3 regions of the Micromonospora sp. NPDC047465 genome follow, and region 1 is predicted to be linked to each of the others. Evidence: riboswitches for the same ligand, from Rfam matches in the RefSeq annotation. Region 1 holds a riboswitch; each other region holds the start of a gene.
The links. Region 1 has a riboswitch for cyclic di-AMP ahead of ABZ793_RS06870 (hypothetical protein). Riboswitches for the same ligand answer to the same signal wherever they lie in the genome.
Positions count from the first base shown of each region.

Region 2: it holds a riboswitch for cyclic di-AMP, as region 1 does, so the genes downstream of both, ABZ793_RS02735 (hypothetical protein) here and ABZ793_RS06870 (hypothetical protein) in region 1, are expected to answer to the same signal.
Region 3: it holds a riboswitch for cyclic di-AMP, as region 1 does, so the genes downstream of both, ABZ793_RS04490 (C39 family peptidase) here and ABZ793_RS06870 (hypothetical protein) in region 1, are expected to answer to the same signal.

Region 1 covers NZ_JBEYTP010000004.1:256,907-260,171, forward strand. Annotated here, with positions in the region: gene ABZ793_RS06865 (carbonic anhydrase) at 1-371, shown strand, start outside; gene ABZ793_RS06870 (hypothetical protein) at 619-1,638, opposite strand; cyclic di-AMP (ydaO/yuaA leader) riboswitch at 1,642-1,773, opposite strand; gene ABZ793_RS06875 (YibE/F family protein) at 1,940-3,265, opposite strand, start outside.
Region 2 covers NZ_JBEYTP010000002.1:97,093-100,357, reverse strand. Annotated here, with positions in the region: gene ABZ793_RS02745 (AAA family ATPase) at 1-327, shown strand, start outside; gene ABZ793_RS02740 (cation diffusion facilitator family transporter) at 419-1,336, shown strand; cyclic di-AMP (ydaO/yuaA leader) riboswitch at 1,490-1,621, shown strand; gene ABZ793_RS02735 (hypothetical protein) at 1,635-2,696, shown strand; gene ABZ793_RS02730 (SRPBCC family protein) at 2,804-3,265, opposite strand, start outside.
Region 3 covers NZ_JBEYTP010000003.1:100,387-103,651, reverse strand. Annotated here, with positions in the region: gene ABZ793_RS04500 (CDP-glycerol glycerophosphotransferase family protein) at 1-286, shown strand, start outside; gene ABZ793_RS04495 (alpha/beta hydrolase) at 306-1,049, opposite strand; gene ABZ793_RS04490 (C39 family peptidase) at 1,158-2,003, opposite strand; cyclic di-AMP (ydaO/yuaA leader) riboswitch at 2,224-2,365, opposite strand; gene ABZ793_RS04485 (hypothetical protein) at 2,711-3,265, opposite strand, start outside.

The DNA of each region.
Region 1 (3,265 bases):
GCGGGGCCGTCCAGGCGGCCCGCGCGGCGGACACCACCGGCACGCCCCCGGCCGGGCACCTGTGCGCCGTGGTGGACGCCGTGGTGCCCAGCCTGCGCCGCGCCGCCGCCGAGGGCGTGGACGACATCGACCGGATCGTCGACATCCACATCGCGCAGACCGTCGAGGCGATGCTGGACAGGTCGGCCGTGCTCGCCGCCGAGGTGGCCGCCGGGCGCTGCGCCGTCGTGGGCATGTCGTACCGGCTGGCCGCCGGCGAGGCGCGGGCGGTCACCGCCGTACCCGGCGAGGCTCGGGGGGTCGCCGCCGCGCCCACCGGGCCGGGCGCGGTCGACGGGGCACAGCCGGCCGCCAGCGCCGCCCTCGCCTGACCGGTTCCCGCGCTCGCCCGGCCCGGCCCGGCCGCCCGACGCCCGCTCACGAGGGCCACAAGCGCCCGCCGACGAGGGCTACAGACGCCCGCCGACGAGGGCCACGGACGCCGGCAGGGCCACGGACGCCGGCAGGGCCACGGACGCCGGCAGGGCCACGGGCGACCACGGGCCGTGGACCCGACACGGCGACAGACGCCGACAGGGCCGCCCCGCGACTGCGGGGCGGCCCTGTCGTTGGCTGCGGTCAGAGCAGCGACACGTGCACGTGGTCCGTATGGTTCGACGGGCCGCTGTAGGACTTCCAGCCGGTCGCCGGGAACCAGATCTGCCGGTTCCAGATCACGTAGTAGATGCCGAGCCGGTCGGCGTTGCGAACCAGGAACGCGGTCAGGTTGTTGCCGTACATGTAGGTGTCGTCGTTGTGCCAGGGCGAGAAGCCGCTCCGCTGCAGCGACCAGTCGCAGGCCCGGCCCTTCGGATGCTCGTACGGCCCGCCGGAGCGGTAACAGCCGACGAAGCGGTTGAAGCCGGCCCGCTTGACCTCCTTGTACATGTGCAGCGTGCGTGCGGTGATGCAGCCGGAGGTGGTGGGGTCGTTCTCGGTGCAGGACAAGGGCTTCCAGTCGCCGTCGGCAGTACGACCCGGTGCCATCCGGGCCACCGGCGAGGTGGCGACCACCTTGCCGCTGGTCAGGCCCCTGCCGCCGACCAGTGCGAGCGCCTTCTCCGCCTCGCGCTTGCCGCGGGCCATCTCGTTGGTCAGCTTCGTCTGCTCGCGAACCTCGGCGTCGAGTGCCAGCTTGGCCTGCTCGGCGCGGTTCTTGACCGCGTTCACCTCGGCGAGCTTCTTGGAGTTGACCAGGTTCAGCTCGTCGAGGGCGGCGGCGCGCTTGACGAACGAGTCGGGGCTGGCGGTGTCCAGCAGCATCGACACCGCGCCGATCCGCCCGGTCCGGTAGGACTGGGCGGCGATCTGGCTCACCTGTGGGGCCAGCGCTGCCAGGTCGGCCTGCGCCCGGTCGACCTCCAGGGCCAGTTCCAGTTGGCGCTTCTTCGACTTCGCGAGCTTCGCCTTGGCCTGGACGTAGTTGCGGTTCCGCGCCTCGATCAAGTCGTTGAGCAGCTTGGGCTCGTCGTCCCCGTGGCCGGAGGGCTGGGGCGGTGGGGTGGGTGCGGCCGCCGCCGGGAGGGGCCCGGCGAAGACGGCCAGGGCGGCGATCACGGCCACCACAGGGGTCAACCAGCGGCGTAGGGGTGCCGTCACATTTTTCCCTTCCGTCGACCGCCGACCGGGTTAGCTGACGGGTTCGGGGCGGAAGTGGCCCCTACCGCTGTCGCGGATTCACCCCACGTACCTGGGTCCCCGGCTCGCCTGGCGGCGATTGGGCGGCGGCACCGCAGGCGCCGCTGCGCGCCTTCGGCGGTGACCGGCAGCGAGGTTACCCGAGAGCCCTGCCGGGGATCTACGTCCCTAAGCCGACTAAATGCGTTATTTCGTAGCGGCGGAGGGTGACCAGTGACGCGTTTATCAGGCGGGACGTCCTGATCGGTCACGCTGAGGAGTTTCACCATGCGGTGTCCGTGCTCCCGTCGCGGTCGGGCCACGCGGCGGGGGCGGCGGAGGGGGCGTTTCCGGCGCGCAGCCCGCTGAGGGCCTCCAGCGCCTCGGAGCGGTCGGCCGCCGGCCGGGGAGCCGGCGGCGTCGGGGGTGCGCCGCGGTCGGCTGACTCGCCGCCGCGCCGGCCGGCCGTGGTCACCACGGCCGCGAGCCCGGTGGTCAGCGGCACGGCGGCGATCAGGCCCAGGGTGGCGACCGCGCTGCGGACGATCTCCTGGGCCAGGAACTCGCTGGTCAGGATCTGGCTCACCGCCCGGGAGTCGGCGGTCAGCAGGAGCAGCACCGGCAGCGAGGCCCCGGCGTACGCCAGCACGATGGTGTTCACCGTCGAGGCGATGTGCGCGCGGCCGACCCGGGTCGCCGCCCGGTACAGCTGCATCCGGGACAGCCCCGGGTTGGCGTGCGCCAGCTCGGTGACCGTCGCGGCCTGCGTCACGGTGACGTCGTCGAGCACGCCGAGCGAGCCGATGATGATCCCGGCGAGCAGCAGGCCGTGCAGGTCGACGTCGGCCTGGAACATCGACAGCGTGGTGGCGTCCTCGCTGCCGAACCCGGTCAGGTGGGTCGCCGCGGTGGCGATCGTGCCGAGTACGCCCGTCAGGACCAGGCTGCCCAGCGTGCCGAGCACGGCGACCGAGGTCTGCGCGGTCACCCCGTGCGTCAGGTAGAGCACCACGAACATGATCAGTGCCGCGCCGACGACCGCGACCAGCAGCGGTGGGCTGCCGGCGCTGATGCCGGGCAGCACGAAGGTCAGCAGGATGGCGAAGCTTGCCGCCAGGCCGGCCAGCGCCGCGAGCCCCCGCCACCGCCCGAACGCGACGATCGCGGCGGCGAACAGCACCACCAGCCAGAGCAGCGGCTTGCCGCGCTGGTGTTCGGCGATGTTGTAGGCGCTCGCCGAGGGGTCGGCGGGATCGGTGAGCTGGACCAGGACGATCTCGTCGCCGACCGCGACCGTCGGCGCCCCCGGCCCTGCCGGTACGGGCGTCTCCACCTGCTGACCGGCGTCGGGGCCGTCGTCGACGCGCACGGTCACGGTGCCGCAGGGGCCCTCCGCGGCGCCCGGGGCGCCCTCCGGCGCCTCCGGGGTGGGCGGGCACGGCTCCGTCACCACCCGGGTCACCGTGCCGTGGTGGCGGGGCGGATCGGTGCCGGGCGCGGCGTCCGGGGCGTCCCACGGCCAGAGCAGCAGGGCCGCGATCAGGGTGGCGACGAACAGGGGCACCACCGTCGCGACGAGGATCCGCCGCACCCCCGGCGGGGCGGACGG
Region 2 (3,265 bases), on a different contig from region 1:
GACCCGGTCGAGCTGGTGGTGCCGCCGGCGGAGCTGGAGACGGCCGTGGTGACGGCGGCCACGGCGCTGCTGGCCGAGGTGGAGGGCACCGTGGGCGTGATCACCCCGGTGCCCCGCCGGGACGAGGTGGCCGGGTGGCTGGGCGGCCTGGGCGCGCCGCGCCTGCAGGTGGTGACCAGCCTGGAGGCCAAGGGCATGGAGTACGACGGCGTGGTCCTGGTCGCCCCGGGCGAGATCCGGGCCGACCCGGGTTCGGGCGTACGGACGCTCTACGTCGCGCTGTCGCGGGCCACCCAGCGGCTGACCACCGTCGACCCGACCGGCTGAGTCGTCCCGGCCGCCGCCGGCAGTCACTTGCACATATTGCGATGTGAGCATAGATTGAACCGGGTCCGGACAGGTGACGGAAGGTGGGCGCGTGGGCGCAGGTCATGACCACCACCACGGGTCGGTCGCGAATGCCGCGCACCGCCACCGGGGCCGCCTCTGGGCGGCGTTCGCGCTGCTCGGCGCCCTGATGGTGGTGGAGGCGGTGGCCGCCTTCCGCACCGGCTCGCTGGCTCTGCTGAGCGACGCCGGGCACATGTTCACCGACGTGCTCGGCATCGGCATGGCGCTCGCGGCGATCACCGCGACCCGGCGCGCCGGCGCGGACCCGCAGCGCACCTTCGGCCTCTACCGGCTGGAGGTGCTGGCCGCTCTGGCCAACGCCGTGCTGCTCTCCGGCGTCGCGGTCTACGTGGTCGTCGAGGCCGTACGCCGGTTCGGCGACCCGCCGGAGGTCCTCGCCGGCCCGATGCTCGCGGTCGCCGTGCTCGGCCTGCTCGCCAACGTGGCCGCCTTCGCCCTGCTGCGGTCCGGGGCGAAGGAGAGCATCAACATGCAGGGCGCGTACCTGGAGGTGCTGGGCGACCTGCTGGGCTCACTCGGCGTGATCGGCGCGGCCCTGCTGATCGCCGTCACCGACTGGTGGTGGGCGGACCCGGTGGTCGCGGTGGCGATCGGGATGTTCATCCTGCCCCGCACCTGGCGGCTCGGGCGCGCCGCGCTGCGCATCCTGGTGCAGGCCGCGCCGGAGCACCTCGAGGTCACCAGGGTGCACGACCGGCTGGCCGCCGTGCCCGGCGTGGCCGAGGTGCACGACCTGCACGTCTGGACGCTGACCTCCGGGATGGAGGTGGCCTCGGCGCACCTGACGATGGAGCCCGGCGCCGAGGTCGGCGCGGTGCTCACCGCGGCCCGGACGGCCCTGCACGAGGACTTCCAGATCGAGCACGCGACGTTGCAGATCGAGCCGGGGGCGTCTCCCGGGGCCTGCGGGTCGGTTGAGTGGTAATGAGCACAGCCTTAAATCTGGGAGAGTATTGTTGACTTATGTCGGATTTGACGGTAAGCGGACAGGCACCCTCAGTCACGTGCGCTGCACCAGTCACACCGGCACCGGTAGGCTCGGTTCCGGCCTCCGCCAGGCGGCACCCACCGGTGCCGGCGGTGGCCGCCGCCTAATCGCCCGGCGGGGCGAACCGGGGAACCATGTTCGTGGGGTGCATCCGCGTCAGCGGTAGGGATCTTCCGTCCCGAACCCGTCAGCTAACCCGGTCGGCGGCTGACGGAAGGACACGTGTATGCCAGTGATGGCACCTGTACGACGACGCGCCGCCCGGTTGGCGGCCCTGATCGCCGCGACGCTCGCCCTCGGCGCCGCGGTCGCCCCGGTCACCACCGCCCCCGCGGCGGCCGCCTCCCGGGCCGGACTGCTCGCCGCGGCCCCCGGCCAGGACCAGGAGGGCGGCACGCCCGCCCTGCGGGCCCAGCTCGAAGCCGCCAGCAAGGGCTACCTGGACGCCAAGCGGGCGCTGGACACGTCGGTCAAGCGGCAGCAGCAGCTCGCCGCGCAGCTCAAGACGACCGAGAGCGAGCTGACCGAGCGGAACAGCAAGGTCGGCGAGATCGCCGGAGTGGCCTACCGGACCGGCCGGCTGGGGGTGGTGTCCGCCCTGCTCAACAGCAGCTCGCCGGACGGCTTCATGGACCGGGCCGCCGCCCTCGACGCGGTGGCCGCCAACGAGGACCGGGCGCTCCGCGAGCTCCAGGAGACCCGGGACCAGGCCACCCGCACCAAGCTCGCCCTGGACGGCGAGATCCGGGAACAGCGCAAGCAGGTCACGGTGATGGCCAAGCGCAAGGAGCAGGCAGAGCGGGCGCTGACGGTCGCCAACCGGTCGCAGGCGAGTGGCGGCGGGCCGGGCGGCAGCTCCACCGCGACGGCGAAGCCGGCGCCGCGCAACTCCGACGGGTCCTGGCCGTCCGAGTCGTGCAGCGTCAACGACCCCACCCCCGCCAACGGCTGCATCACCCCGCGCACCCTGCACGCGCTCAACCAGGCCAAGGCGGCCGGCTTCACCCGCTACGTCTCCTGCTACCGCCCCGGCGGCTCCGGCGAGCACCCGAAGGGCCGGGCCTGCGACTTCGCGGCACAGAAGAGCGGGTTCGGCGGCGACGCCACCGGCGGCGACAGGACGTACGGCAACAACCTGGCGGCGTACTTCGTCAAGAACGCCGACCGGCTCGCCGTGCTCTACGTGATCTGGTACAGGCAGATCTGGCTCCCCAGCAGCGGCTGGAAGTCGTACAGCGGGGCCAACGGCGACCCGTCCAGCGACCACACCAACCACGTGCACCTGTCGGTCTACTGACGCCCCGGCCCCGGTGACCCGCGAGCGGGTCACCGGGGCCGACCGCCTTCCCGCCGCCACCTTCCCGGCCGACGGCCGGGGATCTCGCCGTGTCGTCGATGCCCGGCTCAGCCGGGCGGTGACTCCGGCGGGTGCCCGCCGAGGGCGACGCCGAGCCGGGCCGCCAGCCCCAGGTGGGCCGCACGCGCCTGGCGGAAGGCGTAGCCGAAGAGCGGGACCGGCGCGGCAAGGGTGATCTCGACGTCGATCCGGACCACGCCGTCCGGCTCGGCCCGCAGTCGGGTCCGGTTGCGCACCGTGGTGGCCGGCCACTGCCGGGCCACGGTGACGATCTCGTCCGGCCCGTCGACCAGGACGTCGGCCCGGTAGGTGACCGGCAGGCGCAGCGGCCCGACGGCCAGCCGGTCGGTGATGAGGTAGCTGGCCCGCGCGCCGCGACGGGGCGACACCCGGCGGACCCGGGCGATCAGCGGGTGCAGGTCCTGCTGCCGGGCCGGGTCCGCGAGCAACCCCGCGGCGTCGGCGAGCGAGCAGCGCGCCTGGACGGTGTAGCTGAAGGAATCCCGCCT
Region 3 (3,265 bases), on a different contig from region 1:
CGAGCGGTTCCCGCTGGCCGGCTCGGGGTACGTACTGCGCCGCGACATGTCCAACGTGGACGAGGTGCTGGCCGCGCTGCTCGACACCGACCCGCTCGCCGCCGCCCGCTGGGCCACCCGGAGCCGCTACCTGGGCGACTTCCCGGCCGAGTCGTACGCCGAGGCGTTCCTGGACGCCGCGCGGCGGCAGCTCGACGCGGACTGGAACCCGCCGACGCCGCGCGCCGTCGGCGGGACCGGCCTGCCGGTCGAGCCGGACGAGGCGACCCTCTCCGCCACCACCTGACCGGCCGGCACCCGGCGGGTCAGCGGTACGGGTCGACCAGCTCCAGGACGGCCTCGGGGGCCTCGACGTGGGCGTTGTGGCCCAGGCCGGGCAGGGTGGCGACCGGCACGCCCAGCTCCTTGAGCTGGGCGTCGGTGACCATGGGGTCGTGCTCGCCGCGGGCCAGCAGCACCGGCACGTCCGTCGCCGCCAGCAGGGTCGGCAGGTCCGGCTCCCCCACCCCGAACGCGGCGGGGTCCATCGCCAGCCGCCAGCGGCCGTCGACCTGCCGCAGCCCGGCCTCGACCACGGGGTGGTCCGGCGCGAAGAGCCCGGTCAGGCCGGCCACCCGCAGGTACCGGCGGGCCGCCTCGTCCCGGCTGGCGAACCAGGTCACCGGTCGGGCGGCCAACTCCCTGGCCTTCGCCAGCTCGGCCGGGGACCAGACTGCCTTGATGCCGAGCCCGACCACGGCGTCGACCGGCAGCCCGGCGCGGCGGGCGGCCAGCGCCAGCCCGACCACGCCGCCGAGGGAGTGCCCCAGCACGACGAGCCGGTCCCCCGCCGCGAGCCCCGCGGCGATCCGGTCGGCCAGCCCGGCGAACGAGTACGCCGGCAGCGGCGGCGACCAGCCGTGGCCGGCGAGGTCCGGCGCCAGCCACCGCCCCGCCCACCGGCGCTCCAGCAGCGGCGCCCAGGGCAGCCACACGTCCCCGGTCGCGCCCATGCCGTGCAGCAGCAGCAGGACGCGCCGGCCGTCCCGGTCACCCGATTCATCGACCATAGGCCGCAGTGTGCCACCCGCCGTACGCCCCGGCGAGGGCCGTGACCCGGAGACGACATCGGGCGCCGGCTCCCGGGGTGGGGAGCCGACGCCCGACGGGTGTCTTTCTCAGGCGGAGTAGCCGCGGGTGGCGGCCCAGTTCGCCAGGGCGATGGTGGACATCCAGTACGAGGCGGTCGCCGGGTTCGCCGAGTCGGCGATCTTCACCAGCCGGCCCTCGTCCTGGTAGCCCACGACGGCGATGTAGTGGCCGCCGGGGAACGAGTGCCAGCCGCCGTCGGTGTCCGTGGCGCTGCCGGCGACGTTCACCACGACGCCCCGCCCGTCCGTGATGGCGGCGACCACGTCGGCCTGGAGCTGGTCCATCTGCGCCGGGGTCGCGGCACCGCCCGGGATCATCCGGGTCCGGTACGGGTCACCCTTCACCGTCGCGTTCAGCACCCGGGTGGTGTCCTCGGCCGAGTCGGTGCCCATCTCGTCGGTGCCCAGCTGGGCACCGAGGGCGTCCTGGCTGCGCGCGATGCCGGCGGCGCTGAGGGCGTGCCGGACGGCGGCCGGACCGCAGTTGTAGAAGGTGGTCTGGGCCTGGTAGTCGTAGTCCAGGGACTTCGCCTTCGGCGGCTTCGGCGGCTCCGGCTTGCGGGTCAGGTCCGGGTTCGGGGCGGCGCTGGTGGCGCTGGCCGACGGAGCGGCGCTGGACGCGGCCGGGGCGCCGGTCGACGGGGCCGCCGCGACGCGGGCGTCGCCACGCGAGGCGACGGTGCCGTCCCGCAGCTCGCTCACGGCCACCGGGGCCTGTGCGGCGGCGGGCGCCTCGTCGGTGCCGGCCAGCAGCGCGCCGGTGCCCGACGCGAGCACGAGCGCCGCGGCCGACGCGGCGGCCACCTGGTACGGACGCTCGGACGTGAGGCGACGGAGCTGTCGCTTGAGGTGGTGCTTCACGGTTTCCTCCACGGGCTCGGGGGGTGAGCGGCCGCCGGTCCGCGCAGGGGGGACCGACCGCGCGGACGGCGTCCGGCGGTGGTGGACCACTCAGGGGATGCGCCCGGGATGCCGGGCGACGGGCGGTGACCGGTGGGTCAGCTCGCGGCGTGCGGCCGGGCGAGCGCGGGCACCGCGGCGCCGTGGAGGCGCCGGAACGACCGGGGGGCGGGTGGGTGCTGCACGGGGATGGAACTCCTTCCGACGCCGCCGACCGGGTTAGCTGACGGACTCGGGCGGGAAGAACGCCCTACCGCGGGCCGTGGCCCGCGGATTCACCCCGATGTTGCACTGGGTCCCCGGCTCGCCTGTTCACGATTAGGCGGGTCGGCGCGGCGTCGCCTCTTGCGATCGGGTACCGCACCGGACGGGCCGACACTACTGGCCGGCCCGCGCCCTGCCAACCCGCTCCCACCTGCTTAAACCTTGATCGAGAGACTTTTTTTGCGGTCAGTTCGGCACTGACGTGACTCAATGGGACGACCGTTTCCTGACGCACCTTGCGTCGACAACCGGACGAGCGGCGGACATCGGCGCGGAATCGTCGGCGGGAATCGGCCGGGCCGTGCCGGATGACCGGTTCGGCACCGCTATGACCGGCGTCACGAAATTGCCCCGGCGGTTCAGCCCACCCGCGCGGGCCGCCACCGCACGGCGAGCGCGGGCCGACGCCCGGCGGTTCAGCCCACCCGCGCGGGCCGCCACCGCGCGGCGAGCGCGGGCCGACGCCCGGCGGAGACCGGCCGGGCCGCCGGGAGCCGGCCCGGCCGGAGCCGGACCGCTGCGGCGTACGCCTCCCCGGCCAGGGCCCGCGCCGCCTCGGCGGCCAGGTCGGCGTCCCGCCACGCCAACCGTTCCCGCTCGGCGGCGGCCCGGTGCTCGGCCCGCCTCGCGTCGCGTACCGCCCGGGCCAGCGCGATCTCCTGCTCGACCGGGTGTCGGCGGGGATCCCAGCCGGCCCGGCGGCCGAACACCTCGCGGAGTTGGCGGGTGGAGAGGTCGCCGCGCCAGTGGGCCGCCACCGCCGCCTGGTGCAGCCAGCGCTCGCGGGCGGCGTACTCGGCGGGCGTGCGCGGGGTGCGCGGGGCGGGCAGGGCGGCGGCCCCGGTGAAGCGGCGGGCGGCGGTCTCCGCCTCGTCGTACGCCCGCCAGGCCCGGTCGGCCTCCTCCTGCGCGGCGAGCCAGTCGGCCCGCCGCCGCCGGGCGGTGCGGGCGGCCCGGCCCGCCGCGACGGC